One region of the Paenibacillus sp. FSL R5-0908 genome, then DNA from elsewhere that is predicted to be linked to it. Evidence: a T-box and tRNA genes for the amino acid it is inferred to sense, from the RefSeq annotation. Region 1 holds a T-box; the other holds one or more tRNA genes.
What was found. The T-box of region 1 lies ahead of MKZ09_RS27325 (arginine--tRNA ligase). A T-box ahead of a tRNA ligase gene usually reads a tRNA of that ligase, here a tRNA-Arg.
Positions count from the first base shown of each region.

Region 1 (6,976 bases):
AGTAGATCTGTATAATTGAGCCGTGATTGTTACCGTAGACCCCACCAAACTAACGGAAGCTGTCGCACTGAAATAGGCTGCCATAGACGTAATCGTTCCAGTTCTAGGGACCGAGAACGCAAAGTTCAGCAAGGTTCCAGCCGCTCCGGTGAGATCTATAGTACCGCCTGTAATACTGATATTAGTTGCACTACTACCAAAACCAACTGTACTTGAAGTATTCAAAAGCCCCCCTAATACAGTGGTCATTGCTACTGGAAGACCAGAAGAATATGGAATAATTGCACCTGAACCAGTAGCACCTGTGGCTCCCGTTACACCAGCAGTTCCTGTTGCTCCCGTTGCTCCAGCAGCTCCTGTCGCTCCCGTGGCTCCAGCAGTTCCTGTTGCTCCTGTGGCTCCAGCAGTTCCTGTTGCTCCAGTTACGCCAGCAGTTCCTGTTGCTCCTGTGGCTCCAGCAGTTCCTGTTGCTCCTGTGGCTCCCGTTGCTCCAGCAGCTCCTGTGGCTCCAGCACCTGTGGCTCCGGTTACGCCAGTACCTCCTGTCGCTCCCGTTGCACCAACGCTTCCTGTAGCTCCAGTAGCTCCAGTAGCACCTGTAATTCCTATATATTCTCCATATAATTCAGAGTAGACAAGGCGATGAGCAGTCACTAATTGGCCTGTGCTGCTCTTCCCCCAAACTGAAATTTGAATGGGATCATCAATCGTAATAGGTGTTGTGAATAGAAATTCAAATGAATCAAAGTTTGCATAATAATCCCTATTAACCACTTGATTAGGAGCTAAATTAACCTGTTCACTTACATATAAAGTTCTTGTCCCATTCATATAATAGCCTTCGACTTGAACCGTTGACGGAGTATCATCACTCTGATTGACAATTTTAAGAGTAACAAGCTGAGTAGGTCTTACACCGCCTACCAGATTATTTTCTATAGGACCAGTAGATAGTTGACTCAATTTTCAACACCTCATTTTTTATGAATTTTAAAATACGCTTATTATTTGAATTGGAAAATCAAACCAACCGAACAAAATCCTTCTCAATAGTTCTGTATAAAATATGGTTCTATCTATAATCATTCCTCCCACCTACTCTAGGTTGATAATCTATGAGCCTATAAAATCAGTTCATATTTTTTGGCTCTTTATAGTATTATTCTTATTTCGAATTAAGGTGTGGACATCCATTTAAAAACTACTGTTACACATATTTGATACATTATAGCAATCTGAAAATCCGTAATGGATTAATAGAAGAAGAACCTAATAAGCATCGCTCTAGTCAACTTATAACATATCGCCAACAAAACAGGGGATAACCCGAAAGCCATACTTACGGCTACCGAATTACCCCTGTTGTAAATACTGAACTCGAAGATAAACTTAAGTTAATTCATGAACAGACCAGACGATACCTGCTGAGTTCGCGCCACCTAAATTCAAAGGAACCGTCAAACCATTTGCCACATAGAACAAGCCAATCACATCACCTGCGGTTAATGCAAATTCTCCAGCCAGCGTCACAGTACCACTTCCCAAAATTGCTCTCAAATCTAATATAAGTGCAACATTCACATCAAGTACTGGGAACAAGCCACTTACCAGATTTGTTGCAGTAGGAGAAGTTCTCTGAACTACGAAAGCCGGATTAATTCCAGTACCAAGACTGACAGTGAGTGAGGCAGTTGTGGAGTAATTGATAGTCGCTTCAATCGAATATCTACCAGTTGTCGGAATAGTATAATTTCCCCCAACTTCGTCGAAGGACGGGCTATCATAAAAAGGTGTTGTCACAGTCCAGCCAGTTAATTGGGTAGATGTGGAAATTGCCAATGAGGGCTTAAAAGCAGAAAAACCTTCTTGTTGAATGTTCGGACCTGTAGCTCCAGTTACTCCGGTTACACCTGTTGCACCAGTAAGCCCAGTTGCTCCGGTTACACCAGATATTCCTGTCGCTCCGGTTGCCCCAGCTGCTCCCGTTGCTCCCGTTGCTCCTGTTGCCCCAGCTACTCCTGTTGCTCCGGTCACTCCAGCTTCACCCGTTGCTCCTGTTACCCCAGCTACTCCTGTCGCTCCGGTGGCTCCTGTTTCACCCGTTGCTCCGGTGGCTCCTGTTGCTCCTGTTGCACCAGTCGCTCCTGTTTCACCCGTTGCTCCGGTGGCTCCTGCTACTCCCGTTGCTCCGGTGGCTCCTGCTACTCCTGTCGCTCCTGTCGCCCCAGCTACTCCCGTTGCTCCGGTCACTCCAACTTCACCGGTTGCTCCGGTTACACCAGCTACTCCTGTCGCTCCGGTGGCTCCTGCTACTCCTGTTGCTCCGGTTGCACCCGTTGCACCAGTCACTCCTGCTCCGGTCGCCCCTGTTGCTCCATCCGCTCCGGTTGCACCAGTCGCCCCAGTTGCACCAGTTACTCCGTCTGCACCAGTCGCTCCAGTTGCTCCATCTGCACCAGTCGCTCCCGTTACTCCATCCGCTCCGGTTGCACCAGTCGCTCCCGTTGCACCAGTTACTCCGTCTGCACCAGTCGCCCCAGTTGCACCAGTCGCCCCAGTTGCACCAGTCGCTCCTGTCTCTCCTGCTCCGGTTGCTCCTGTTGCACCAGTCGCTCCCGTTGCTCCATCCGCTCCAGTTGCACCAGTCGCACCCGTTGCTCCATCTGCCCCTGTAGCTCCTGTCTCTCCTGCTCCTGTTGCTCCCGTTACTCCATCCGCTCCGGTTGCACCCGTTGCTCCAGTTGCTCCTGCTCCGGTCGCCCCTGTTGCTCCATCCGCTCCAGTTGCTCCAGTCGCTCCCGTTGCTCCATCCGCTCCGGTTGCACCAGTCGCTCCTGTTGCTCCAGTTGCTCCGTCTGCTCCGGTTGCCCCTGTCTCTCCTGCTCCGGTCGCTCCCGTTGTTCCATCCGCTCCGGTTGCACCAGTCGCTCCAGTTGCTCCAGTTACTCCGTCTGCACCAGTCGCCCCAGTCGCCCCAGTCGCCCCAGTTGCTCCATCTGCACCAGTCGCTCCAGTTGCTCCGTCTGCCCCTGTAGCTCCATTCTCTCCTGCTCCGGTCGCTCCCGTTGCTCCATCCGCTCCAGTTGCACCAGTCGCTCCAGTTGCTCCTGTTGCTCCATCCGCTCCATCCGCTCCAGTTGCTCCAGTCGCACCAGTTGCTCCGTCTGCTCCTGTTGCTCCATCCGCTCCGGTTGCACCAGTCGCTCCAGTTGTTCCAGTTGCTCCGTCTGCTCCTGTTGCCCCTGTCTCTCCTGCTCCAGTCGCTCCCGTTGCTCCATCCGCTCCGGTTGCACCAGTCGCGCCAGTTGCTCCATCTGCACCAGTCGCTCCAGTCTCTCCTGCTCCGGTTGCTCCTGTTGCTCCATCCGCTCCAGTTGCTCCAGTCGCTCCAGTTGCTCCGTCTGCTCCTGTTGCCCCTGTCTCTCCTGCTCCAGTCGCTCCCGTTGCTCCATCCGCTCCGGTTGCACCAGTCGCGCCAGTTGCTCCATCTGCACCAGTCGCTCCAGTCTCTCCTGCTCCGGTTGCTCCTGTTGCTCCATCCGCTCCAGTTGCACCAGTCGCGCCAGTTGCTCCGTCTGCTCCCGTTGCTCCTGTCTCTCCTGCTCCGGTCGCTCCTGTTGCTCCCGTTGCTCCCGTTGCTCCATCCGCTCCGGTTGCACCAGTCGCCCCGGTCGCACCAGTTATCCCTTGCGTTACACCAAGCAATTCTGCATGTACAAGTCGATGGGCAGTCACAATCTGGCCAACGCTATTTTTTCCCCATACTGAAATTTGAATCGGATCATCTACCAGACTTGTAGTTGTAAAAATAAATTCGAACGCATCAAAATCGGCATAATAATCACGTGTTATAACTTCATTAGGTGCTACATTTATCAGCTCGCTTACATATAAAGTTCTTGTCCCATCCATATAGTATCCTTGAACAAGAGCCATTGATGAATCAATGTCACTTCGGTTATCAATTTTGACAGTAACATGCTGAGTAGGTCTTACACCCCCTACCATACTATTGTCTATCGGTCCGGTAGATAAATAACTCAATTTCTCATCACTCCTTTAACGTTAACTGTTTTACTCAAATCATTATTAAAGTAATACTGCCTGCTTCTCCCATGCAACTATGCGATGAGGATCTACCAATGCCCCCGAGTTCTGTTTTCCCCAGACTGAAATCCCAACCTCTGCTTCAACTGCTTCTACTGTTGTAAACACAAATTCAAATGCGTCCAAGTCGGCAAAATAGTTCTTAGTTAAGACTTCATTAGGTGCTAGATTTACTGTTTCATTCACATACATCGTTCTTGATCCGTTAAGAAGGAAACCTTGAATAACTAGATTATAAGGATTAAGAGAATCCCGATTAACTACTTTTACGGTTACCAGTTGCGACGGTCTGACCCCTAGGATCGGGCTGTTATCTATAGGTCCAGTAGAAAAAATAGCCATGTTTTATTCACTCCTCCCTTCCACTACAATTTGAAAGATTAGTGGCTCCGTATAGTAATATTCCTTGGCTTGAGTTAGCGTGTGGACTGTTGTGCAAAGGAACAGCTGGTCCTATAACAAGACAGCCTTCTTTTTCCAAATTTATAATCTACTAAACTGATAATCTAACAACAAAGAGCAACCAAGATTGTTAAGAAGCTAACCACTATTGCTTTTTATGAAATATTAGGTATACTGGTAAAAATTAATTAAGCATCGATGAGCGGGAGAGTAGTTAACGAGATCTAGTCCTCAGCGAGCCGGGAGAGTGTAAGCCGGTACAGATCCTTTTAATGAAGCGCACCCGTGAGATGGACTTCTGAACCTTAGTAGGAAGTCCCGGCTGAAGGCCGTTATCCCGTAAGGTGGCTGAACAACTTGTTCAGCAACGAGAGTGGTACCGCGAGCGCTAAAGCCCTCGTCTCTTTTGAGACGAGGGCTTTTTTGTATTTTCAAAGGAGGGTATACCATGTTAAATCAAATCATCAAAGACGGAATCGAGCACAGTGTACAACGTGTATTCAATACCTTAGGAGCTGAATATCCAGAGGACATTGCCGTTCTGATCGAACAGCCAGCAAATCTAGAACATGGTGATTATTCATGCAATATCGCTATGCAGCTAGCCAAAACTTTACGAAAATCCCCAATGGTCATAGCAGAATTAGTGAAAGCAGAGCTTCAATTCCAAGGACGCTTCGCCGGTCTTTTACAAAAAGTTGAAGTCGCTGCTCCCGGATTTATCAATTTGTATATGAATTGGCAAAGCTGGGCTGAACATTCCTTTGAACTGCCTGCCAGCACTGGAGAAAAAGTCATCATCGAGCACACTTCTATCAACCCCAACAAAGCCGCTCACGTAGGTCATCTAAGAAACGCCTGTATCGGCGATACTCTAGTCAGAATTATGAAAAGAACTGGGTATAACGTAGAGGTTCATAACTACATTGATGATCTCGGCAATCAGCTGGCAGATACAGTTGTTGGATTATTAAATATACCTCTAGAAGGGGAACACCAACGTTTCGGTGATTTTTGCTGGGATCTTTATGCCAAAGTGAACAAAGAATATGCGCTGAACCCTGAGATGACACACAAGCGCACAGATATACTGCACTCCCTTGAACTAGGGGGCGGTAACGAAGCCTGGCTGGGCAACCTTGTAGCTGAACGCATCGTTAGAGAGCATGTAGAGGAAATGAAACATTTTGGGATTTATTATGATTTGCTGGTATGGGAGAGCAGTATTTTAAAAGAGGGATTTTGGGCAGCCGCAGCTGAGCTACTGAAGCAGACAGCTGTTTTTGTACAAGAGACTGAAGGAAAACTCGCAGGCTGCTGGGTGCTGAAGCAAGGAACAGAGGCTAACATTGGAGCGGATTCAGAGGAGCATCATCTTGATAAGGTGCTGGTGCGTTCGAATGGGATTTTAACGTATACAGCCAAAGATATTGCCTATCATCTCTGGAAATTTGGTCTTTTGACCAGAGATTTCTCCTATAGCGAATTCTCGTCCGGTTTATGGACAACAGGATTAACTGGAACCCAAGAATCTTATGGGCAGGCGGACAGACTCATCAATGTGATCGATTACAGACAGGAATATCCACAACAGATGGTTAAGCAAGCCTTAGGGGCACTAGGTTATAACGAGCAAGCAGACAAACTCCATCATGTGAGTTATGGTGTTGTATCTCTTAGTCCCGCCTCGGCGGCCGAGCTGGGTATAGATATTTCAGAAGGCAAATCTTCTTATGCTATGTCCGGACGCCAGGGAATCGGGATTAAGGTGAGCGATCTGGTGGAACTGATGGAACAGAACATCGAACACACACGTTCCGATAAAGACGGCCTCTCCAGCCGAATGATTGCCACTGCTGCGATTCGCTACTATCTGCTACGGTTTAATTTGGGAACGGAAATCGTGTTTGATTTCAAACAGGCTACAGAAATATCCGGCAATACCGGAGTTTATCTGATGTATACTTTTGCACGTGCGACAAGTGTTTTGAGTAAAGCTACGATCCCAGTCCTTAAAGCTGCCGCACAGCTTCAGTTCCCTTCCGAATTGGAAAAAGCAGAGCTTGCGCTGCTAAGACAGCTAAGTCTCTGGCCAGAGATATTACATTCAGCAAGTATAGAGTTAACGCCAAATACGCTCTGCACTTACGCACATACCTTAGCTACACTGTTCAACAACTTCTATTCTGTATGTCCGATTCTAAAAGGTGATCCAGCTACGATCGAATTCCGCCTCTGGCTTACTTCAAGATTCAAGGATACCCTGGGAGATGTGCTCGAAGTGCTTGGGTTACCGACACCGAATCGAATGTAGAAGATACAAAAAAAAGGGCAATTTCCGCGCTTAACGCGGAGATTGCCCTTCTATATATAATGTTACTTATAAATCTCTATCACATTTCCAGCTTCCGTGCTGAGGCGATCAAAGTCCGCACGTTTGATGCGAACACCACCGTTACGATAGCGG
Region 1 is NZ_JBBOUV010000001.1:6,001,093-6,008,068, forward strand. Features, by position in the region: gene MKZ09_RS27310 (exosporium glycoprotein BclB-related protein) at 1-963, opposite strand, end outside; gene MKZ09_RS27315 (collagen-like protein) at 1,390-4,044, opposite strand; gene MKZ09_RS27320 (hypothetical protein) at 4,090-4,449, opposite strand; T-box leader at 4,699-4,917, shown strand; gene MKZ09_RS27325 (arginine--tRNA ligase) at 4,958-6,823, shown strand; gene MKZ09_RS27330 (GH36-type glycosyl hydrolase domain-containing protein) at 6,886-6,976, opposite strand, start outside.

Region 2 (6,976 bases), 4.9 Mb from region 1:
GGAGAAGGGGTGCCCCGGTAGTGTGAATAGCACGAGGGGGCCGCAGTGAAAAGGCCCAAGCGACTGTTTAGCAAAAACACAGGTCTGTGCGAAGCCGCAAGGCGAAGTATACGGGCTGACGCCTGCCCGGTGCTGGAAGGTTAAGGGGAGTGGTTAGGGGTAACCCGAAGCTATGAACCGAAGCCCCAGTAAACGGCGGCCGTAACTATAACGGTCCTAAGGTAGCGAAATTCCTTGTCAGGTAAATTCTGACCCGCACGAATGGCGTAACGACTTGGGCGCTGTCTCAACGAGAGATCCGGTGAAATTTTAATACCTGTGAAGATGCAGGTTACCCGCGACAAGACGGAAAGACCCCATGGAGCTTTACTGCAGCTTGATATTGAATTTGGGTACGATCTGTACAGGATAGGTGGGAGCCGTAGAAATCGGAGCGCAAGCTTCGGTGGAGGCGCCGTTGGGATACCACCCTGATCGTATCTAGGTTCTAACCTAGTGCCCTAATCGGGTACGGGGACCGTGTCAGGCGGGCAGTTTGACTGGGGCGGTCGCCTCCTAAAGAGTAACGGAGGCGTTCCAAGGTTCCCTCAGAATGGTTGGAAATCATTCGCAGAGTGCAAAGGCATAAGGGAGCTTGACTGCGAGACCTACAAGTCGAGCAGGGACGAAAGTCGGACTTAGTGATCCGGTGGTACCGCATGGAAGGGCCATCGCTCAACGGATAAAAGCTACCCTGGGGATAACAGGCTTATCTCCCCCAAGAGTCCACATCGACGGGGAGGTTTGGCACCTCGATGTCGGCTCATCGCATCCTGGGGCTGAAGTAGGTCCCAAGGGTTGGGCTGTTCGCCCATTAAAGCGGTACGCGAGCTGGGTTCAGAACGTCGTGAGACAGTTCGGTCCCTATCTGTCGTGGGCGCAGGAAATTTGAGAGGAGCTGTCCTTAGTACGAGAGGACCGGGATGGACGTACCGCTGGTGCACCAGTTGTTCCGCCAGGAGCATGGCTGGGTAGCTACGTACGGACGGGATAAGCGCTGAAAGCATCTAAGCGTGAAGCCCCCCTCAAGATGAGATTTCCCAATTAGTAAGACCCCTTGAAGACGACGAGGTAGATAGGTTGGAGGTGGAAGTGCAGTAATGCATGGAGCTGACCAATACTAATCGGTCGAGGGCTTATCCTAAAAATACCCCAAAAAGTGAAGAAAAGGCTGCGAAGCTAATTCCGAATACTTTCCGGGGGCCCCGAAGAGATGACGGGCGACGCAAATTCAATTCGGATTCAGTTTTCAGGCGATTAAGCCTGAGCATTTACGCTGTAAATGCCCGTTTGGTGGCGATAGCGGAGGGGTTCCACACGTACCCATCCCGAACACGACCGTTAAGCCCTCCAGCGCCGATGGTACTTGGACCGAAGGGTCCTGGGAGAGTAGGACGCCGCCAAGCGGACAACCACATTACCCGTGGTATTTTTTTTGCCCTTAATATTAATATGTCTTAGAAGGGCCTTTAGCTCAGCTGGTTAGAGCGCACCCCTGATAAGGGTGAGGTCGGTGGTTCGAGTCCACTAAGGCCCACCATATTCCCTGATAGCTCAGTTGGTAGAGCACTCGACTGTTAATCGAGTTGTCACAGGTTCGAGTCCTGTTCGGGGAGCCATTTATGGAGAGGTGTCCGAGTTTGGCCGAAGGAGCACGATTGGAAATCGTGTAGGCGCCACAAGCGTCTCGAGGGTTCGAATCCCTCTCTCTCCGCCATAAAAATCATTAGCATGGCCCGTTGGTCAAGGGGTTAAGACACCTCCCTTTCACGGAGGTAACATGGGTTCGAATCCCATACGGGTCATATCATGGAGGCTTAGCTCAGCTGGGAGAGCATCTGCCTTACAAGCAGAGGGTCGGGGGTTCGATCCCCTCAGCCTCCACCATATTATTTTCACTGACGCGGGGTGGAGCAGCCCGGTAGCTCGTCGGGCTCATAACCCGAAGGTCGCAGGTTCAAGTCCTGCCCCCGCAACCAATTTACTCTTATACATTATGTTTAGGGATAAGCTGGTATGGTGAAAATGAATAGTATATACTTATTAATGACGCGGGGTGGAGCAGCCCGGTAGCTCGTCGGGCTCATAACCCGAAGGCCGCAGGTTCAAATCCTGCCCCCGCAACCAATTTACACTTATGCATTATGTCTATGGAACCGTGGTGTAGTTGGCCTAACATGCCTGCCTGTCACGCAGGAGATCGCGGGTTCGAATCCCGTCGGTTCCGCCATTTAGTTAATTATTATTGGGGATTAGCCAAGCGGTAAGGCAACGGACTTTGACTCCGTCATGCATAGGTTCAAATCCTATATCCCCAGCCATTTATGAGAGCCATTAGCTCAGTTGGTAGAGCACCTGACTTTTAATCAGGGTGTCGAAGGTTCGAGTCCTTCATGGCTCACCATTTTCTTTAAAGTGTGCGCGTGTGGCGGAATTGGCAGACGCACCAGACTTAGGATCTGGCGTTTCACGACGTGGGGGTTCGAGTCCCTTCACGCGCACCATGTTTTTGCGGACGTGGCTCAGCGGTAGAGCATCGCCTTGCCAAGGCGAGGGTCGCGGGTTCGATTCCCGTCGTCCGCTCCATATAGATTTTGCGCCCTTAGCTCAGCTGGATAGAGCGTTTGACTACGAATCAAAAGGCCGGGAGTTCGAATCTCTCAGGGCGCGCCATTTTTATTACTAAGCAGTTATAGTATTGTTAACGGGATGTAGCTCAGCTTGGTAGAGCACCTGGTTTGGGACCAGGGGGTCGCATGTTCAAATCGTGTCATCCCGATTTTATACCTTTGCGGGTGTAGTTCAATGGTAGAACTTCAGCCTTCCAAGCTGATAGCGTGGGTTCGATTCCCATCACCCGCTTATAAAGAGAAACACCTGCCGGTATTAGGCGGGTGTTTTTTTGTATAACTAAGCACGTACAGATACAATAGGGACTAGAGATTTTTATTTAGGGAGGGACCTATGTTTGAATTTGAAGCAAGGTTAGTCAGACCAGATACGAAGGGGAGCTGGACATATCTTACAGTTCCTTTTGACGCTGAACAAATATATGAAACTAAATCAAGGATACAAGTTAACGGAAGCCTGAATGAAATTCCCTATAGAGGAACACTTATGCCGCATGGTAATGGGAAACATTTTATGGTTGTGAAAAAAGAACTGCGAGACTTAGCCCATGCTCAACCTGGAGATATAGTTCGGGTGACAATGGAACAAGATCATCAATTGCGAGTGATAGAAGCTCCAGAAGATTTTCTGGACGCACTAAGCAGCAATGAGCAGGCAGAGGTGTATTATAACAGCTTGGCTTATTCCTATCGGAAGGAATATGTGAGCTGGATTGAAGGGGCGAAAAGACCGGAAACCAGAGCAGCAAGGATCCAGAAGTCAGTTAATAAGCTAGAAGAAGGTTTGAGGCTTAAATATTAGAACAGCGTCCCTCTCCTTAATATCTGGAAAGGGACGTTGCTGTAGTGGGGTATAAGGGATCGTCCTTATATAAGAACGCCTACTTCACCATTATTCACGAACTTTATGCTTTCGATCTTTACCTCTAGTTGACCTGAAGGAATCGCTAGCTGACAAGTACTGCCGAGCTCAGCCAGCAGCAGCTGCATGCCAATAGGTGACAACATAGAAATCTTGTTATCGTTAGGTTCTGCTTGGTTAGGAAATACGATGGTATAGATATCTGTAGTATTATCGTCCAAGTAACGAAGCTGCAGCTGACTTCCGATAAAGACCTGTGAATTTAAATCTTCGCCATTGAACTCAGTTAGTAATTGTTCCAGCTCGGAGCAATAACGGGTCAACAGCGTTTCAGCGTTGCTTCTATCCTTGCTCCGTACCGGAAAGTATTGATTTAGAAATGCGATTTTTTCCTCATCAAAATAGATAAGCTGCTGAAGCAGCTGTGTCCGTGAGCCTTCATAGATAAGACTATGGTTCATAGTAGATTTCACCTCCTCTAAGTAGCACATTCCTTGTAAACTTGATATGGTGTGTTGCCATCTTAAAATCCCTCCTATACAAATAGAGGTCCCCCAATGGAGACCTTCTGATCAGTATACCAGCTTCTATTTGTAAATCCAATCCATTTTAAAAGGGGAATTAAAACCTTCTAAATATTGTAATGAAAACCTTTGACTATTACATACTTGGGTGCTATGATAGGCTGATGCATAGGCATTTCGTAGAAAACTGCGAAATGCCTATACTGTATTTTGTAGATATTTTTACATTAATTGTTACCTGGGGAGTGATACGCCATGTACATTTCGTTGAGTTCACATATAGATTCCAGAACTATAAAATAACTACTTAATTTATTAAAGGAGGAGATCAGGATGATTCAAGTTAAAGAGTTTGTAGATGCTGATAATTCTTATGCAGAGAATAAAGCTAATGAGTTCCTGGCAGGACTACGGGAGGAACAGATTGTGAATATCTGTTACGGTTCGGTAGTTAAATCATCACGTGATGGGGCAGAGCACCAAAGAACCACTATACTGGTCGTGTATAAGACAAATGAAAGGCAATAACTGGAACACTTTTTTTTCATGTCTATCCATTGTCTCCACGCTGGGCGTTGTGATTGTCATCATTTATTATGTTTTCAGCTAATTAGCAAAAAGAGGACCTTTCCCATCTACGGGCAAAGGTCCTCTTTAGTTTATAAATGCATTTACAGTCTTACATTCCGTCTGGTACAGATAAACCCAAAGCGGATGCGATACGCTGTCCCAAGTCTGGATCAGCCTTAAAGAAATGTTCAATCTGGCGACGTTTGATATCGTTACTTTCAACAGGAGTCATAGCACCCACGATGTTTTGAACTAGACGGGTACGTTCTTCTTCAGACATTAGGCGGTACAAGTCACCTGGTTGTGTATAGTGATCGTCACTATTGTAAGAGACACTATCCGCATAACCAGAAACCTCGAACGGCGAAGTTTTATGCTGTGGTGATTCTTTAGGTCCTCCTAAGCTGTTAGGCTCGTAATAGGCACCGGAACCGCCATTGTTGCCCAAGGCCATGCCACCATCACGTTGATAGTTCTTCACTTCTACTTTTGGACGGTTGATAGGTAGACTGTTATGGTTAGGGCCAACCCGGTGACGGTGTGCATCACCATAAGCGAACAGACGGCCTTGTAGCAATTTATCAGGCGAAGCTTCAATACCAGGAACGAAAGAACCGGGGGAGAATGTAACTTGTTCTACTTCAGCAAAGTAGTTCTCCGGATTGCGATCCAATACCATACGTCCAACCTCGATTAACGGATAATCTTTTTGCGACCAGACTTTTGTTACATCAAATGGATCAAAACGGTAAGTCTTCGCATCCTCGATTGGCATAATTTGCACGTAGAGCTTCCAAGCAGGGAAATCTCCTTTATCAATAGCATTAAACAAGTCCTCTGTATGATAATCCGGGTTTTCCCCAGCGATTTTGGCAGCAAGGTCTGCATCTAGATTCTTAATGCCTTGTTCTGTTTTGAAATGGTATTTCACCCAGACTGTATTGCCCTCGGCATTTACCCACTTGAAGGTATGGCTACCAAACCCATGCATATGTCTCAGCGTAGCTGGAATTCCGCGATCCGACATCAAAATCGTTACCTGATGCAAAGATTCAGGCGACAAAGACCAGAAGTCCCATACAGCATTCGGGCTCTTCAGATGTGTCTGTGGATCACGTTTCTGTGTATGAATAAAGTCCGGGAATTTAATCGCATCACGAACGAAGAATACAGGCGTATTGTTACCTACGAGATCATAGTTTCCTTCTTCCGTATAGAACTTCACGGCAAAACCACGAGGGTCGCGTACGGTATCAGCAGAACCTAATTCACCAGCAACAGTAGAAAAACGAATGAACAACGGTGTACGTTTGCCTACTTCAGACAAAAAGTTAGCTTTTGTGTATTGGGTCAGATCTTTTGTAACTTCAAAATACCCGTGAGCGCCAGCACCTTTAGCATGAACGACACGTTCAGGAACACGTTCTCTGTTAAAGTGGGCTAATTTCTCAAGCAGATGGACATCTTGCAGCAAAGTGGGACCGCGGTCACCGGCTGTCATTGAATTCTGATTGTCGCCTACTGGAGCACCCCAGCTGGTTGTAAGATTATTATTATTGGAGCTCATTAATAGAATCACCTCATGAGATTTGATTTTAGATTTAGTATAAGTTCTATATTAATGTTTTTTTGAGAAATTGCAACACTTTTTAAATTATTGACTCATTACAATATGTGGTAATCGTCATTACAGCGTTGGCACATTCAGATATATATGATAGACAAAGTGATTAATTGCTTAGCAGAATTAAAAAAGAAACAGCGCATCCCTACCATCACTGGAGGGGTGCGCTGCATTTTTTGATATAGAAGATATTCGGTTCTTGTACTTAGGCTTTAATGTACATTCTGTTGTAATATTCATCTAACATTCTTTTGGTGGCAAACTCCGTACGGGTGGTTTCGATACTCTTTTTCATCATGTGTACCCACTGTTCACGATTCTCGTAAAAGGTTGGGAGCACACGTTTCAATAAGGTGTCGTACAGTGCATCACTATCATGCTTATCCAGCACCTCGAAGTCTGTAGTTTCGAAGCCGTCACCAATCTGCCAGCCATTCTCACCATCGATGCAGGCTTCTGGCCACCAGCCATCCAGAATAGAACAGTTCAATACACCGTTCATTGCTGCTTTCATCCCGGAGGTGCCGCTGGCTTCCAATGGTCTGCGTGGATTGTTGAGCCAAATATCAGCACCGCGCGTCAGCTGGGCGCCAATCGTCATATCGTAATTCTCGAGGAACACAACACTCTTTGGATACTTTTTCATCATCGCTACTAGGTTGCTGACGATTTTTTTACCGTTATCATCGAGTGGGTGCGCTTTGCCGGAGAATACAATTTGTATCTT
Region 2 is NZ_JBBOUV010000001.1:1,056,126-1,063,101, forward strand. Features, by position in the region: rRNA gene MKZ09_RS04705 (23S ribosomal RNA) at 1-1,183, shown strand, start outside; rRNA gene rrf (5S ribosomal RNA) at 1,329-1,445, shown strand; tRNA gene MKZ09_RS04715 (tRNA-Ile) at 1,503-1,579, shown strand; tRNA gene MKZ09_RS04720 (tRNA-Asn) at 1,583-1,658, shown strand; tRNA gene MKZ09_RS04725 (tRNA-Ser) at 1,664-1,756, shown strand; tRNA gene MKZ09_RS04730 (tRNA-Glu) at 1,773-1,844, shown strand; tRNA gene MKZ09_RS04735 (tRNA-Val) at 1,851-1,926, shown strand; tRNA gene MKZ09_RS04740 (tRNA-Met) at 1,942-2,018, shown strand; tRNA gene MKZ09_RS04745 (tRNA-Met) at 2,090-2,166, shown strand; tRNA gene MKZ09_RS04750 (tRNA-Asp) at 2,192-2,269, shown strand; tRNA gene MKZ09_RS04755 (tRNA-Gln) at 2,286-2,360, shown strand; tRNA gene MKZ09_RS04760 (tRNA-Lys) at 2,368-2,443, shown strand; tRNA gene MKZ09_RS04765 (tRNA-Leu) at 2,459-2,543, shown strand; tRNA gene MKZ09_RS04770 (tRNA-Gly) at 2,551-2,625, shown strand; tRNA gene MKZ09_RS04775 (tRNA-Arg) at 2,636-2,712, shown strand; tRNA gene MKZ09_RS04780 (tRNA-Pro) at 2,745-2,818, shown strand; tRNA gene MKZ09_RS04785 (tRNA-Gly) at 2,831-2,901, shown strand; gene MKZ09_RS04790 (YdeI/OmpD-associated family protein) at 3,004-3,471, shown strand; gene MKZ09_RS04795 (GreA/GreB family elongation factor) at 3,537-3,992, opposite strand; gene MKZ09_RS04800 (sporulation protein Cse60) at 4,389-4,583, shown strand; gene katA (catalase KatA) at 4,735-6,192, opposite strand; gene glgP (alpha-glucan family phosphorylase) at 6,455-6,976, opposite strand, start outside.
Region 2: it encodes a tRNA-Arg, which carries the amino acid that the T-box ahead of MKZ09_RS27325 (arginine--tRNA ligase) is inferred to sense. The anticodon was not compared.